One region of the Psychrobacillus syltrankelensis genome, then DNA from elsewhere that is predicted to be linked to it. Evidence: riboswitches for the same ligand, from Rfam matches in the RefSeq annotation. Region 1 holds a riboswitch; the other holds the start of a gene.
The links. Region 1 has a riboswitch for S-adenosylmethionine ahead of ACTSKG_RS11325 (O-acetylhomoserine aminocarboxypropyltransferase/cysteine synthase family protein). Riboswitches for the same ligand answer to the same signal wherever they lie in the genome.

Region 1 (7,728 bases):
CGCTCAGCAGGAGTCATTTCGGGATTTTCATAAACAATGTGTTGGAATTCGTCCACTGCGACACCGTAAGGCAAGAATAGAAGTCCGCTACTTAAATGTGCAAACTTATATTTATCGGTTTGTTCTTTAAAGAATAATTCCATCCAAGGCCATGTGAAGAACTCCATACTCATCGAGTGAATTTCACATGATTCAAATGTAGGCCAAACGTACTCAGGAATTCCGATATTGCGGCTCGTAAACACTTGGAATGCATGACCTGCTTCATGTGTTAATACATCAATATCTCCCGATGTTCCATTAAAGTTTGAGAAAATATACGGTGAGTCATAATTGTCGATAAAAGTACAATAACCTCCAGATTCTTTCCCTTTCTTGGCTACTAGATCCATCAAATCACGATCTATCATAAACTGGAAGAATTCTGCAGTTTCTGGTGACAACTCTTCATACATCTTCTTACCATTATCCACAATCCACTCAGGAGATCCTTGTGGTGTAGCATTTCCACTTAAGAATTTAAGCGATTCATCATAAAACTTTAGTTCATCTAGCCCGATACGCTTCGCTTGTCGCTCGTATAATTTTGTAGCGACTGGAACGATAAAATCACGTACTTGATCACGGAATTTCTTTACCATCTCCGCATTGTAATCGATACGATTCATACGAATATATCCAAGCTCCACAAAATTTTCATATCCTAATTTAGTTGCAATTTCATGGCGGACATTTACAAGTTGATCATAAATATCATCGAACCTTGCCTCATGCTCCTGGAAGAAATTAAATCTTGCTTCCGTTGCTTTCTTTCGGACTTCTCGATCAGTTGATTCACCATATGGTCCAAGCTGTGCAAGCGTTAATGTTTCGCCGTTAAACTCCACTTGTGCGGAAGCGACAAGTTTAGAATAATCAGAGGCCAATTTGTTTTCCTTCTGCATAAGAGATATCACATCGGAAGAAAAGGCTTTAATCTGAAAGTCAGCTAGATCAAATAACTGGCTACCCCATTTTTCTTCTAATTCATTACGGAAAGGAGAAGCGACAAGTGCTTTGTAATATTCCGTTACGAGTTCTTCAACTTCTGGACCTACTTCATCAAAGTAATCTCGTTCTTTTTGATAATATTCATCATTCGTATCGATTGATGCGCGAATATATACCAAATTAGCTTGTGTTGAAAAATCATTGCGAAGTGCATTTAATTCTGCAATTGCGGTACTTTGCTCCACTACTGAAGATGCTTCCTTAAACTTTGATAAAGCCTCATGGAACTTTACTTTGTCTTCTTCCAAATTTGGTCGTTTGTATTCGTAATCTTTAAATGTTACCAAGTTTATTCTCCTCCCGGTCGTTTCTTCGAAATTCGAAACGTTCTCATTCCCATTGTTCATTATTTTCTGATATATTGCAACTAAAATTTTACAATTGACTATTCTTAGACAATTGTTTAATATGTTAGTAAATCAACAAACAAATAAAGGGTGTGTTTGGTTAGTGGAAATATCAGAATTATTTTGGAATGCGAATACAGAACAATTAAAGGCAGGATATATAGAAGAAAAGGAATTTTTTGTTTGTCTATTATGTGGAGAAAAAATTGAAAAAGGAATTATTTATCCTGCTGAAAGTTTATTGTTTGAAGCGGAACGTTATATGAAACGACATATCGTGATGGAGCATGGATCTGTATTTCATTATCTAATTGGGCTAAATAAAAAACTTACGGGATTAACCGATCATCAAAATAGCTTGCTCCGTTTATTTTATGACGGTAAAAGTGATGCAGAAATTCAAACAGAACTGAATATCGGTACCAGTTCTACTATACGGAACCATCGTTTTGTATTGAAGGAAAAAGAGCGACAAGCAAAAATGTTCTTAACAATGATGGAGTTATTGAAGCAAAAAGATGATCACGCTCCCACATTCCTACCTCTCCACAAAACAGCCACTATGGTAGACGATCGATACAATATAACAGCAGAAGAGCAGCAAGAAGTAGAAAAGAAATTTTTCCCTGAAGGCGTGGATGGACCAATACTAAAGTTTCCGAAAAAGGAAAAGCAAAAACTAGCAACTTTGCGTGTCATCATCAAACGATTTGAGCAAGAAAAGACATATAGTGAAAAAGAAATAAATGCAATACTAAAAAATATATATGCTGACTTTGTCACATTAAGACGTTATCTAATTGAGTATGGGTTTTTAAATAGAAAAGACGATGGCAGTGCATACTGGGTAAAAAAATAGAGTAGAGGACTAATACAAATGAAAGTTGATCAATACAAAATAACTAAAGAAGAGCTAGAAGAAGTAGAAAAGAAATTTTTCCCTGAAGGCGTCGATGGGCCACTATCAAAGTTTCCGAAAAAAGAAAAGCTAAAATTAGCAACATTGTATGTAATCATCAAACGATTTGAACTAGAAAAAACATATAGTGAAAAAGAAATAAATTCAATACTAAAAGATTTATATGCTGATTTTGTCACAATAAGACGCTATCTAATTGAGTATGGATTTCTAGGCAGAAAAGATGATGGTAGTGCGTACTGGGTGAAAAATTAACTTCATTCAGTCATGAAAAAAATATAATCTCGTCAAGGCGATAGATAGTAGAGGGTGGAGAAAAATGGATCGAAAAAAAGAACTTAAACAAGAATACAGAGAGGTAAAAATTGAAGGCGGTATTTATGTTATCACTAATAAACAAAACGGCAAAAAATTCGTCGCATCTACACGTAACTTCAAAACATTAAACGGAACGAAATTCACGTTAGAAACAGGTACTCATACAAACCGAATACTCCAAGAAGAGTGGAAAAAATTTGGCAAAGACGCATTTGAAATAGAACAGGTGGAGATACTGAAAAACTCAGAAAATCAATACGTAGACGAAAAGAAAGAATTAGAAAAACTATTGGGTAAATGGATGGAAAAATTACAGCCTTATGGTGACAATGGCTACCACACGAAAAAAGATTGATACTAAAAAGGCTTCCATTCAAAGGAAGCCTTTTATTTCCTAATCAAATTAAAATCTTTACTTTTCTAAAGTAACCCCTACAGATGCGAGAGCATTCCTTTTGAACGAGAGGACGTGGCCATTATACGAGAGCACTCCTCAACCGAACGAGAGGACTCGTCCAATACGAGAGCGTTCATCATTCGAACGAGAGGACTTGTCCAATATCGAGAGCATTCCATCAAAACGAGAGGAAATCGCCTGTATACGTGAGCGTTCCTCGACCGAACGAGAGAACTCGGCCAGTATACGAGAGCATTCCTCAACCGAACGAGAGGACACGGCTAGTATACGAGAGCATTCCTCAACCGAACGAGAGGACACGGCCAATATACGAGAGCATTCCATCAAAACGAGAGGAAATCGCCAGTATACGAGAGCATTCCTCAACCGAACGAGAGGACACGGCCAATATACGAGAGCATTCCATCAAAACGAGAGGAAATCGCCAGTATACGAGAGCGTTCCTCGACCGAACGAGAGAACTCGGCCAGTTTACGAGAGCATTCCTCAACCGAACGAGAGAACTGGGCCTGTATACGAGAGCATCCAAAAAAAGAGGGCTTAATCTCACTTTAGATGGGATTCATTTAAATAGTCATAGTGCTCAGATCGTAGCAGAACTTTATGCATCGATCATTAACCACATTAAAAATAGCGGTAAAGAGACAGCTTATAACTAATCAAAAGCAAATAAAAAATGACTCCGAACAAATTCGGAGTCATTTCCCAACAATATAAGTCTTCAAGAGCGCGGCTCGTTCACGCATTCGCAATTTCATTTCCACACTTTTCGGTGTTTTTGCTGACACGACATCGGCATCCCAGTCAATTTTTTTAGCAAGCATTTTCGCCCGATGTAGATGATAGTCACTTGTAATTATTGTCACGGACGTCACATTTTCGGGCAATAATTCTTGAGAAAATAGCAAATTTTCATAAGTAGAGGTCGACTTATCTTCTACAATAAGTCGTTTATCCGCAATCCCTTTTTCTAAGAGAAAGTTCTTCATAAAGACTGCTTCTTCAATATCTTCATCCTGTCCTTGTCCACCAGATACGACAAGCTTCACATGTGGATTCTCCGTAGCATATTTTAGCGCTGAGTCTAACCGATAACGTAATGCAAGGGAAGGGATATTTCCTTTTTTCACTTTTGCACCAAGCACGATTGCATACTCATTGGTTCCATCTGCTTTAGGTTCAAGACCCTCTGCTAGCCATTTACTCGTAAGCATCCACACACCAAATCCTCCAGAAGCAATGACAAATATAGGAATAAGCACAATCCACCTCATTTTTTTCTTCATTCAATTCACTCATTTCATTCCATAGAGGGCTTCTTTTTTCTTAAAAAGGCTGAAATTCTTGGTTCTTCTTTAGATACTAAACGCCGAAAATTTTCGATATGCAAAACAAATGCCATGACGAATAAAAAACTCGCAATTGCAATAGGGGCATACCCTTCTGAAAACCAAATAGTCCCGCCCACAAATACAAAATAAAAAACAAATACACCGATCAATAAATAGTCCGTTAAAAAAGTTGTACCTATTAATAATAAAAGACCAATTAGTCCAAGAGGCCAATAAATAGCAAATAATATGCCGATGATAGAAGCGGTTCCTTTTCCACCTTTAAACCGAGTGTAAATAGGGAAATTATGACCTAAGATAACCGAAGCTCCCGCTAAATATAGTAATAAGTCCTGTTCAACATCGGAAAATAAAGCAAAATGCTGCATGAAATAGCGGGTACCGATAATTACGATTACCCCTTTCAAAATATCAATTAGTGCAACCAAAATCCCGTATTTCATGCCAAGTACAATTGCTGCGTTTGATGCACCTGAATTTTTTAGCCCCTCATTTTTAATATTGACTCCACTAAACAATTGAGCAACCTTCGAACCATGAATTGCTCCAACTAAATAACTAATAATTAATACACAAATAATCCAAATTATCATTAAAACACCCCTAAAAATTTCTCTATTACATTTAACGTTTGAGAAATAAAGAAGTTTCAGAATTATTTAATAAAACACTTGACTAATTGATTACTAGAATCTTATACTGTGTAACAAGATGGAAAACTAAATCTAATACTCTTATCAAGAGTGGCGGAGGGACTAGGCCCTACGATGCCCGGCAACCAACAAGTTCTGAACTTGGAAAGGTGCTAAATCCTACAAATTCAAGTTCTGAATTTGGAAGATAAGAGGAGGAACTTGCGAAACTGCACCCCTCTTCTTAAGCGAAGAGGGGTTTTTTGTTTGTTCTAACACTCCTCTCCCGCCTCCCTAAGCGTCCATCTAAACTACTTTACAGGAGGAATTCAAAATGACAAATTTCCAACCAGAAACACTTCTTTTACACGGTGGTCAACAACCAGATCCAGTTACAGGTTCACGTGCAGTGCCAATTCACAAAACAACTTCTTTCGTATTCCGTGACACGGAGCATGCTCAAAATCTATTCGCATTGAAAGAGGCAGGCAATATTTATTCCCGTATTACTAACCCGACAGTAGATGTCTTTGAACAACGAGTTGCACTACTAGAAGGAGGAACAGCTGCTGTTGCCTTATCTTCTGGAATGGCCGCAATCGCATTTTCCATTTTGAATATTGCAGGAGCAGGAGATGAAATTATAGCAGCGGAAAACTTATACGGTGGAACATTTAATTTGTTTGCCCATACATTGCCACGCTACGGTATTACAGTGAAATTTATCGATTCAACAGATCCAGAAAACTTCCGTGCAGCAGTAACGGACAAAACAAAAGGATTCTTTGCTGAAATTATTGGAAACCCAAGCTTAAATGTACTTGATGTAGAGAAAGTTTCTGCAATTGCAAATGAAGTAGGGGTACCTTTACTTGTGGATAATACATTTGCAAGCCCGTATGGTGCAAACCCGATTAAACATGGTGCACATGTGGTCATCCATTCTGCAACAAAATGGATTGGCGGACATGGAACAACAATCGGAGGAGTAGTTGTAGATGGAGGGAATTTTAACTGGGATTCCGAAAGATTCCCTGGATTTACAGAACCAGACGTAACCTATCATGGCTTACGATATGGAATCGATGTTCCAAACGTAGCGTTTGCGGTTAAACTCCGTGTTCAACTGCTACGTGATTTCGGCCCTTCCTTAAGCCCGGAAGCAGCATTTTCTTTCTTACAAGGTTTAGAAACACTTCATTTGCGAGTACCAAAACACAATGAAAATGCACAAAAAATAGCAGAATATTTATCTAATCATGAAGGGGTAGAATGGGTTAACTACCTTGGATTAGAGGATCACCCATCTTATGATCTTGCACAAAAATACTTAAATAATGGTTTTGGATCTATTTTAACTTTTGGGGTGAAGGGCGGAAAAGAAGCAGGTCGACATATTATTGACAATATTGAAATTTGGTCGCATGTAGCAAATGTTGGGGATGCGAAATCATTAATTATTCATCCTGCTTCTACAACTCATCAACAACTGACGCAGGAAGACTTAGTGAAATCAGGTGTTACAGAGGACTTAATCCGTTTGTCGGTAGGTCTAGAAGCAGTAGAAGATTTGCAAAATGCACTTGATAAAGTACTTATAGGAAGTACAAATGTCCTCTCTAGGTAGAATTTTGTTGTTAATTGGGCAAAGATAGTCTACAATATGTAAAATAGTCAGTCGAAAAATACGATTCGATATTTTATTAGATTATGAATATGGAAGCTCAATTGTGCAGATTCATTTGGAGGAGAAAGTATGGCAAAAATAAAAGCAGCAATTCTAGGTTTCGGAACAGTCGGCCAAGGAATTTATCACATTGTAAATGAAAAAAAAGAAGATCTAAAAAAGTCGTTGGGATTGGACATCGAAATTAGTGCTATTCTCGTAAATAATTTATCGAAAGAAAGAATACAAACGCCTGGTGTACTTGTAACAGATGATTTTGAGGATATTATTAATATTCCAGGACTTCAAGTTGTATTTGAAGCTATTGTGAACGAAGAACCGGCATATGGCTATTTATGTAAAGCGATTGATAAAGGATGTCACGTCATTACGGCAAATAAAGTGATGTTTTCTAAATACAGTATTCCTCTTCACGAACGGGCAAAATCACGAGGTGTATTTATTGGGTACGAAGCAACAACAGCTGGTGGAGTCCCTGTTATAAAAACGTTGAAAAATTTACTTCAAGTAAATTCAGTGAAAAGAATTCAAGGAATTTTAAATGGTACTTCTAACTACATTTTGACTCAAATGCGACTAAATGAATGTCAATTCAATGATGCATTAAAGGAAGCACAAGATCTTGGCTATGCAGAAGCAGATCCATATAATGATATTTCTGGTCAGGATGCATTCAGGAAGTTAATGATATTAAGTGCACTTGCATTTAAGAAGCAACCAAATTGGGATGATGTGCGAGTAGTTGGAATTGATGGTATATCGTTAGAAGATGTAAAAAGAGCAAAACAAGAAGGGTTACGTTATCGCCATGTTGCAGAAATTGAGCAAGATGAAAATGGAGAGCTCTTCGCATCCGTAGGCCCGCAACTAGTGGGTCCAGACCATCCTTTATATGCAATAGAAGGAGTAAACAATGCGGTCGCTCTAGATACAAACTATATCGGTACACTAACACTAGTTGGACCTGGAGCAGGAATGTACCCAACTGCAAGCGTCATGGTAGAA
Region 2 (7,728 bases), 330 kb from region 1:
AGGATAGAATTGGTCTCCGATGCAAAGTTTGGTCTCGCTCCATCATTTAACAACTTTTAATATATAACAATTCCAAAACTATTTATTGCTCTCATTGAAATACACTTATCCCTTAACATCATTCCTAATTTATGGCATATTATAGCCAATTTCTTTTCCATTAATAGATTTCAGAATGCTAATGCTGGCTTAGGAAAGTTTGTTTCTCTGCTATTGTAAGAGCTTGGTCGAAATCAGCAATCAAATCATCCACATTCTCTAATCCGACGGAGAATCGAAGTAGTCCATCAGTAATTCCCCGTTTTTCACGTTCTTTTTTCGGCATTGCTGCATGTGACATTTGGGCAGGGTGGGATAGGATGGATTCAACACCACCAAGACTTACAGCAAAAACAGGTATTTTTACGCTTTCTACAAATGCTTTGGCAACTGCCCGATTAGGTAATCGGAACGAAAGAACAGCTCCGGGGCTTTTCGCTTGCTTCACATGAATTTCGCAACCAGGATGTGTAGATAAACCGGGATAAAAAACTTCTTCTACTAAGGAATGTTGCGTTAAATAGGTAGCAATTTTCTGTGCAGATTCTGAGGATTTTTCAAGTCGTACGCCTAACGTTTTGATACCTTGAATTAATGAAAAGGAATCTTGAGCACCTAAAACTGCTCCGAACGAGTTTTGAATGTAGGCTAATCGTTTTCCTAGTTCTTCATCTTTCGTTACAGCAAGACCTGCGATAATATCACTATGTCCTGATAAAAACTTGGTAGCACTATGTAGTACTACATCTACACCAATATTAAGTGGACGTTGATAAAGTGGAGTCATGAAAGTGTTGTCCAAAAAAGTAAGACAATCATTCGCTTTAGCAAGCGCTACAATGCTGGCGATATCAGTAATTCCAAGACATGGATTTGATGGTGTTTCAATATAAATCAATTTAGTATTTGAACGAATGGCATTTGAAACGGATTTTACATCTGTAAAATCAGCAAAAGTATGTTCAATTCCAAAACGGGGCAATACTTCTGTTACAAATCGAAAAGTTCCATCATATACATCTTCTGTAATGACAATATGATCACCTGATGATAAAAGCATGAAAGCAGAAGAAATTGCTGCAATGCCGGAAGCAAATGCTAATCCGCGAGTTCCGTCTTCAAGTTCTGCAATAGTTCGTTCTAAAGCATCTCTTGTTGGATTACCAGAACGGCTATAATCATATGGTCCAAATTCGTCAAAATTTCCTTGATGGAAAGTAGAAGATAAGTAAATAGGAACATTGACTGCACCAATTTTACTCGCTGACCAACCTCTCGTGGAAGCTGTTATTAAACTAGTCTCTAGCTGTTCGTTAGAATAGATCATTATTCACTCACATCACTTTCTAGTTCATTAAATACTTGTCTCAAGTCTGCAATTAAGTCCTCGACTTCTTCAACACCAACTGAGAAACGTAAAAGGCTATTATCTACACCACGGGCTATGCGCTCTTCTTCCGGTATATCTGCATGCGTTTGAGTAGAGGGATATGTAATGAAACTTTCCACTCCACCAAGACTTTCTGCGAAAACAATTAATTGGAGTTTTTCAAGGAAAGGCCCTACCCACTCGCTTTTTTGTAATCGAAATGAAAGCATACCGCCTTTTCCGGGATATAATACATTCTTTACTGCAGATTCGTTTTGCAAAAATTCTACTATCTTTTTCGCATTTATATCGTGCTGGTTCATTCGTAAATGAAGTGTCTTTAATCCTCTGATTAGTAGCCATGAATCGAATGGGGAAAGCACTGCGCCAGATGCATTATGATTTGCATATAATTTTTCACTTAATTCTGTCCCTTTTGCTATAACAAGACCAGCAAGCACGTCATTATGACCTCCAATATATTTGGTTCCACTATGAATGACGATATGTGCACCAAGCTCAATAGGGCGTTGAAAGTAAGGAGTTAAAAAAGTATTATCCACAATTAATAGTAATCGATGCTCTTTAGCTAATTCCGCATATTTCTGAATATCGATCTCCTGCATTAAAGGATTTGTCGGTGTTTCAATAAAGATTGCTTTTGTGTTCTTGGTAATAAGTGATTTTACTTCATCTACGGATGAAAATTTCGCATATGTAGTATGAATATTGTAAGAAACTGAGTACTGATTAAATAGTCGGTACGTTCCCCCGTAAAGGTCTTCTGGAGCAATCAATTCGTCACCAGATCGGAAAAGAGATAATACTAATTGAATTGCAGCCATACCAGAGCTACAGGCAAAACCTGCATCTCCACTTTCTAATTTAGCGATACCTTCTTCTAAAATAGCGCGGGTAGGATTTTTAGTACGAGTGTAATCATATCCTGTTGATTGGCCAATACCACCATGGATGTAAGCAGTTGACAAATAAATTGGCGGGTTAACGGCACCTGTTATCGAATCGCTGTGGTTTCCTAATTGAGCTAATTGGGTTTCTAAACTATTTTTTGACATACAGATTCATCCTCTTCTATTAAAATAATTACGCAAGCGTACAGGGACTGAAACTTCCCAAATAAAAAGAGGATTCTCTAATAAGAAGAGAATCCTCAAAAAAATACTGAAGTTAGTCTTCTTATCTTCAAGACGATGACCGTCTTTTGGAATTAGCACCACACCACTTTTGGCTGGTTGCTGAGACATCCTCGGGCCAATCCCTCCGTCTCTCTTGATAAGAAATAAAATATTAAATTTTCTAAATGTTAAATTTAAAATAGTTTATCACGGGATGGATAATAACACAAGGTGACAAATTAATAAGTATTTTTGTTCAAAGTATTAACTCATTCTGTGAGCAAAATAGAAAAGGACGGAAAGGGGATAAGTCAAGATAGATGGTTGTCCTTTGGTAAGGCTTGAAATATAAAAAAAGGCATGTGCGGTAAATGTCCCGAACATGCCGCGGATTTATTAGTCAACATTTAGCTAATGGAGCATCGGAAGGAAGAATGCAATTGCTCCAAGTACTATAGAAATCCAAGCAAGGAATTTTTGTGGGGAAGTTAAACCAACTAATCCTAAGACAACCGCACCAGCACCAAGTATCATAGGATAATAAAAGAACCCCACAATTGCTAATACAATTCCAATCCAACCAATCCACATACCTAAAGAAGCTTTCATTACTAACACCTCCTTTCCTATACTTAAGAACAATATTTTCATAGAAAAATGTTCTTCCACTAGTATATGAAGAGGAGGTCGATTCTTTATAAACAATTTGCGGAATAAAGTAGAATAAAAGAGTTTTTTACAGAAAACAAAAAAAATTAAGACCATGAACAGATTTGCTGAGTAATATATCTCAAGACTATCCAAGGCACTCCGGAAATGATTGAAAATAGGTTTTGTACTTAAAGGACGTTTGGGCTTTTCTTAAGAAGTAAATAAAAAGTGGCACTAAACAACTATTTATTTTCCTCCTAAAAGGTCAAATAATCCACCAGCGATACTTCCTTCATCCTTTGAGCCTCTACCTAGTGTTTGAGGAGCAGCTGCAAAAACACGGCTCGCTAAGCGGCTAAATGGTAACGATTGAATCCATACAGTACCTGGTCCACGAAGAGTAGCGAAAAACAAACCTTCTCCTCCAAAAAGAGCAGTTTTCACTCCTTTTACCATTTCGATATTGTAATTTACGTCAGAAGTCATCGCTACTAAACAACCAGTGTCTACCCTTAAAACTTCACCAGGCTGTAGTTCTTTTTTATGAATAGTTCCCCCCGCATGAATAAAAGCAAGACCGTCGCCTTCAAGTTTTTGCATGATAAATCCTTCTCCACCAAAAAAACCAGTACCTAACTTACGTTGAAATTCGATTCCAACAGAAACACCTTTTGCTGCAGCTAAAAAAGCTTCTTTTTGACAAATAACCTTACCGCGATATTCACTTAAATCTATAGGAATTATTTTTCCGGGATAAGGAGAGGCAAAATAAGCATGTTTTTTTCCATTACCGGCATTCGTAAATGTAGTCATAAATAAACTTTCGCCTGTTAACATACGTTTGCCTGCACCCATTAATTTTCCCATTAGTCCAGTATCAAATGAACTTGAGCCGTCACCAAAAATGGCTTCCATAGTAATGTCATCTTCCATCATCATTAAGCTACCTGCTTCAGCAACTACAGTTTCTCCTGGGTCTAATTCAATCTCTACAAACTGCATATCATCTCCATGTAATTTGAAATCAATTTCATGATTATTCATGTATATTTTCCTCCCTAATTAATATTTATTTAATAATACGAGAAAAGTAATAAAAAGTTTCAAATTGAAAATTCAAATTTTTCTATTTTTAAAAAGGGTTTTATTAAATAAATAGAGAATGTAGTTAAAAAGGAAGCATTTTCACCTATATAGAAAAGAGGTAGGGAAATGAAGTTAACTAATTTTATCGATGGTAATTGGCAAGAAGTTGGGGAAGTAAATTACACAGCTGTTGTAAATCCTGCAAATGGTCAACATTTGGCGGAAGTTCGGATGTCAACTAAAAACGATGTAGATCAAGCGGTTGCTGCTGCAGTGAAAGCGCAAAAGAAATGGGCACTAGTACCGGCACCAAAACGGGCAGATTACTTATATGAAATTGGTAGATTGATGAAAGAAAAGAAGGAACACTTAGCGCAAGTGTTAACAAAAGAAATGGGTAAAGTCATTGAAGAAGGCCGTGGAGAGGTGCAAGAAGGAATTGACATGGCATTTTACATGGCAGGAGAAGGACGTCGTTTATTCGGAGAAACAACACCTTCAGAGCTTGCCGATAAATTTGCAATGAGTGTTCGTGCACCTATTGGAGTGGTTGGTTTAATCACTCCTTGGAATTTTCCTGTTGCGATTGCTACATGGAAGTCATTCCCGGCTATAGTTGCAGGAAATACATTCATTTGGAAGCCGGCAACTGAAACACCAATGATGGCATATGAAATGGCGAAAATCTTTCAAGAAGCAGGATTGCCAGCTGGGGTTGCAAACGTTGTATTTGGCTCTGGTTCCGATGTTGGAACAGCTATGATAGAGCATCCCGACGTAAAAGTTATTTCTTTCACCGGTTCAACAGAAACAGGTCGTAAAGTTGCGGAGCTTGGCGGTCGACATCTAAAGAAGGTATCTCTTGAAATGGGTGGGAAAAATGCTGTGATTGTAATGGACGATGCAGATTTGTCTCTTGCAGTTGAAGGGATTTTATGGAGTGCATTTGGAACAGCTGGTCAGCGTTGTACCGCATGTAGTCGTGTAATCGTGCATAAAGATGTAAAGAAAGAGTTAGAGAATTTACTTCTAACTCAAATGGAACAACTAACAATTGGAGATGGTCTGGACGAAACGGTAAAGATAGGTCCAGTAATTAATAAAAATGCATTAGAAAAAATTCATTCTTACACAAAGATTGGGCAAGATGAAGGAGCAAAATTACTTGTTGGTGGAGAAATATTAGAGGAAGGGAAGCTTGCAGAAGGGAATTATTATGCTCCAACTCTATTTACAGATGTAACGCCAAATATGCGTATAGCACAGGAAGAGATTTTTGGGCCAGTAGTTTCACTAATAGAGGTAAGTTCTCTAGAGGAAGCAATAGAGGTGAATAACGGTGTGAAATTCGGTCTTTCAAGTTCTATTTTTTCAAGGGACGTAAATAAAATTTTCCGAGCTCAAAGGGATTTGGACACAGGAATTGTTTATGTTAATGCAGGTACAACAGGAGCAGAAATTCATTTACCTTTCGGAGGGACGAAAGGGACTGGAAATGGACACCGTGATAGTGGAGTAGCAGCTCTAGATGTATATACCGAGTGGAAGAGCATTTATGTAGACTTCAGTGGAAAACTGCAACGTGCACAAATAGACACAGAATAATAGGGGGATGACAACATGAAGGTTGCTGTATTAGGAGCAGGATTAATGGGGAAAGAAGCAGCTCGTGATTTAGTATTAAGCCCAAATGTGGAAAAAGTTTTATTATGTGATTTAGATGTGGGACAAGCTAATTTGTTTAAAGAGAGGTTACAAAATTCCAAGGTGGAAGTTTTAAGATTAGATGCAAATGATGATGAGAATATACTACAAATAATGCAAAAAGTAGATGTTGTTATTAATGCTTTGTTTTATACGTTTAATGAAAAGGTTGCTAGGCTTGCAGTGGAAGCTGGCGTGCATTCCATCGATTTAGGGGGGCATATAGGCGGAGCAACAGATGCAGTGCTCTCACTCGATAAAAGAGCAAAGGATAAAGGTGTTACCCTTATTCCAGATTTAGGAGTGGCACCTGGAATGATTAATATTCTCGCAGGTTACGGCGCAAGTAAATTAGATAACGTTTCTGGTATTCATTTATATGTAGGTGGAATTCCCGCTGTTCCGGAGGGAATATTTGGATATAATATCGTCTTCTCATTAGAAGGAGTGTTTGACCATTATACCGATCCTTCCCATGTTATACGAGATGGGAAATTACAAGAAGTGAAATCTTTATCAGAAATTGAACCTATTTATTTTGAAGAGTATGGTGAATTAGAGGCATTTCATACCGCTGGCGGTACATCTACCTTAACAAAATCTTTTCCGAATATTGATACGCTGGAGTACAAAACCATTCGTTATAAAGGGCACGCAGAAAAGTTTAAATTGCTTGTCGATTTAGGACTAACAAATAAAAATACAATAGTAAATGTAAATGGAAACATGGTTAAAGCCCGCGATGTAATAAAAGAAGTATTGACACCTCAATTATTACTTGGTGATAAAGAAGACGTAGTTTTATTGAGAGTAATCGTAACTGGTACTAAAGACGGTGAAAATACAACGTATAATTACGAATTGGCCACAAAAAAAGACAAACTTTCGGGTACAACAGCAATGGCAAGAGCAACAGCCAACACCATTTCAGTTGTAGCACAAATGATTGGCAATAATGTCATCTCCAAACGAGGGGTATTCCCACCAGAACTTATAGTTCCTGGAGAATTATATATCAAAGAAATGGCCGCTCGAGGAGTAAATATTATGGAGTCAGTTATGAGAGGTGTTAACGTATGAACTTTGAATTTACAGAGGAACAGAAACTTCTTCGTAAAACAGTTCGGCAGTTTGTAGATAATGAAATTATTCCGCATATAGCAAAATGGGAAGAACAAGGCGCATTTGATAAGGGTATTTGGAAGCAATTAGCCGACCTTGGTTTGATGGGTGTTTGTGTACCTGAAAAATACGGCGGAAGTGGTATGGACTATAATGCCCTTGCGATTGTATGTGAGGAGCTCGAAAGAGGAGACACTGCTTTTCGTACGGCTGTTTCTGTGCATACCGGACTAAATTCAATGACTCTTATGCAATGGGGAACAGAAGAACAAAAACAAAAATATTTAATACCCCAAGCAAAGGGAGAGAAGATAGGAGCTTTTGGCTTAACGGAACCAGGAGCAGGATCCGATGTGGCTGCTATGTCGACAGTGGCCCTGCTTGATGGAGAAGAATATGTGATTACTGGGCAAAAAACTTGGATTTCACTATGTGATGCTGCTGATCATTTCCTTGTGTTTGCTTATACAGACAAATCGAAAAAACATCACGGTATCAGTGCATTCATTGTAGATCGTACAATGGAGGGCTTCTCTTCAAAAGCAATAAAAGGGAAGTATGGCATTAAATCAGGAAATACGGGTGAAATATTTTTTGAAAATATGCGAGTGCCAAAAGAAA

Region 2: it holds a riboswitch for S-adenosylmethionine, as region 1 does, so the genes downstream of both, ACTSKG_RS09815 (methionine biosynthesis PLP-dependent protein) here and ACTSKG_RS11325 (O-acetylhomoserine aminocarboxypropyltransferase/cysteine synthase family protein) in region 1, are expected to answer to the same signal.

The regions. Positions count from the first base shown of each region.
Region 1 is NZ_CM144227.1:2,358,471-2,366,198, reverse strand. Features, by position in the region: gene ACTSKG_RS11355 (M3 family oligoendopeptidase) at 1-1,337, opposite strand, end outside; gene ACTSKG_RS11350 (DUF2087 domain-containing protein) at 1,459-2,256, shown strand; partial or broken gene ACTSKG_RS11345 (DUF2087 domain-containing protein) at 2,284-2,571, shown strand; gene ACTSKG_RS11340 (GIY-YIG nuclease family protein) at 2,636-2,989, shown strand; gene ACTSKG_RS11335 (YdcF family protein) at 3,751-4,338, opposite strand; gene ACTSKG_RS11330 (glycerol-3-phosphate acyltransferase) at 4,353-4,997, opposite strand; SAM riboswitch class I at 5,136-5,251, shown strand; gene ACTSKG_RS11325 (O-acetylhomoserine aminocarboxypropyltransferase/cysteine synthase family protein) at 5,371-6,663, shown strand; gene ACTSKG_RS11320 (homoserine dehydrogenase) at 6,793-7,728, shown strand, end outside.
Region 2 is NZ_CM144227.1:2,032,754-2,040,481, reverse strand. Features, by position in the region: gene metC (cystathionine beta-lyase) at 179-1,366, opposite strand; gene ACTSKG_RS09815 (methionine biosynthesis PLP-dependent protein) at 1,366-2,484, opposite strand; SAM riboswitch class I at 2,603-2,708, opposite strand; gene ACTSKG_RS09810 (hypothetical protein) at 2,956-3,153, opposite strand; gene ACTSKG_RS09805 (TIGR00266 family protein) at 3,442-4,239, opposite strand; gene ACTSKG_RS09800 (aldehyde dehydrogenase family protein) at 4,408-5,886, shown strand; gene ACTSKG_RS09795 (saccharopine dehydrogenase family protein) at 5,902-7,065, shown strand; gene ACTSKG_RS09790 (acyl-CoA dehydrogenase family protein) at 7,062-7,728, shown strand, end outside.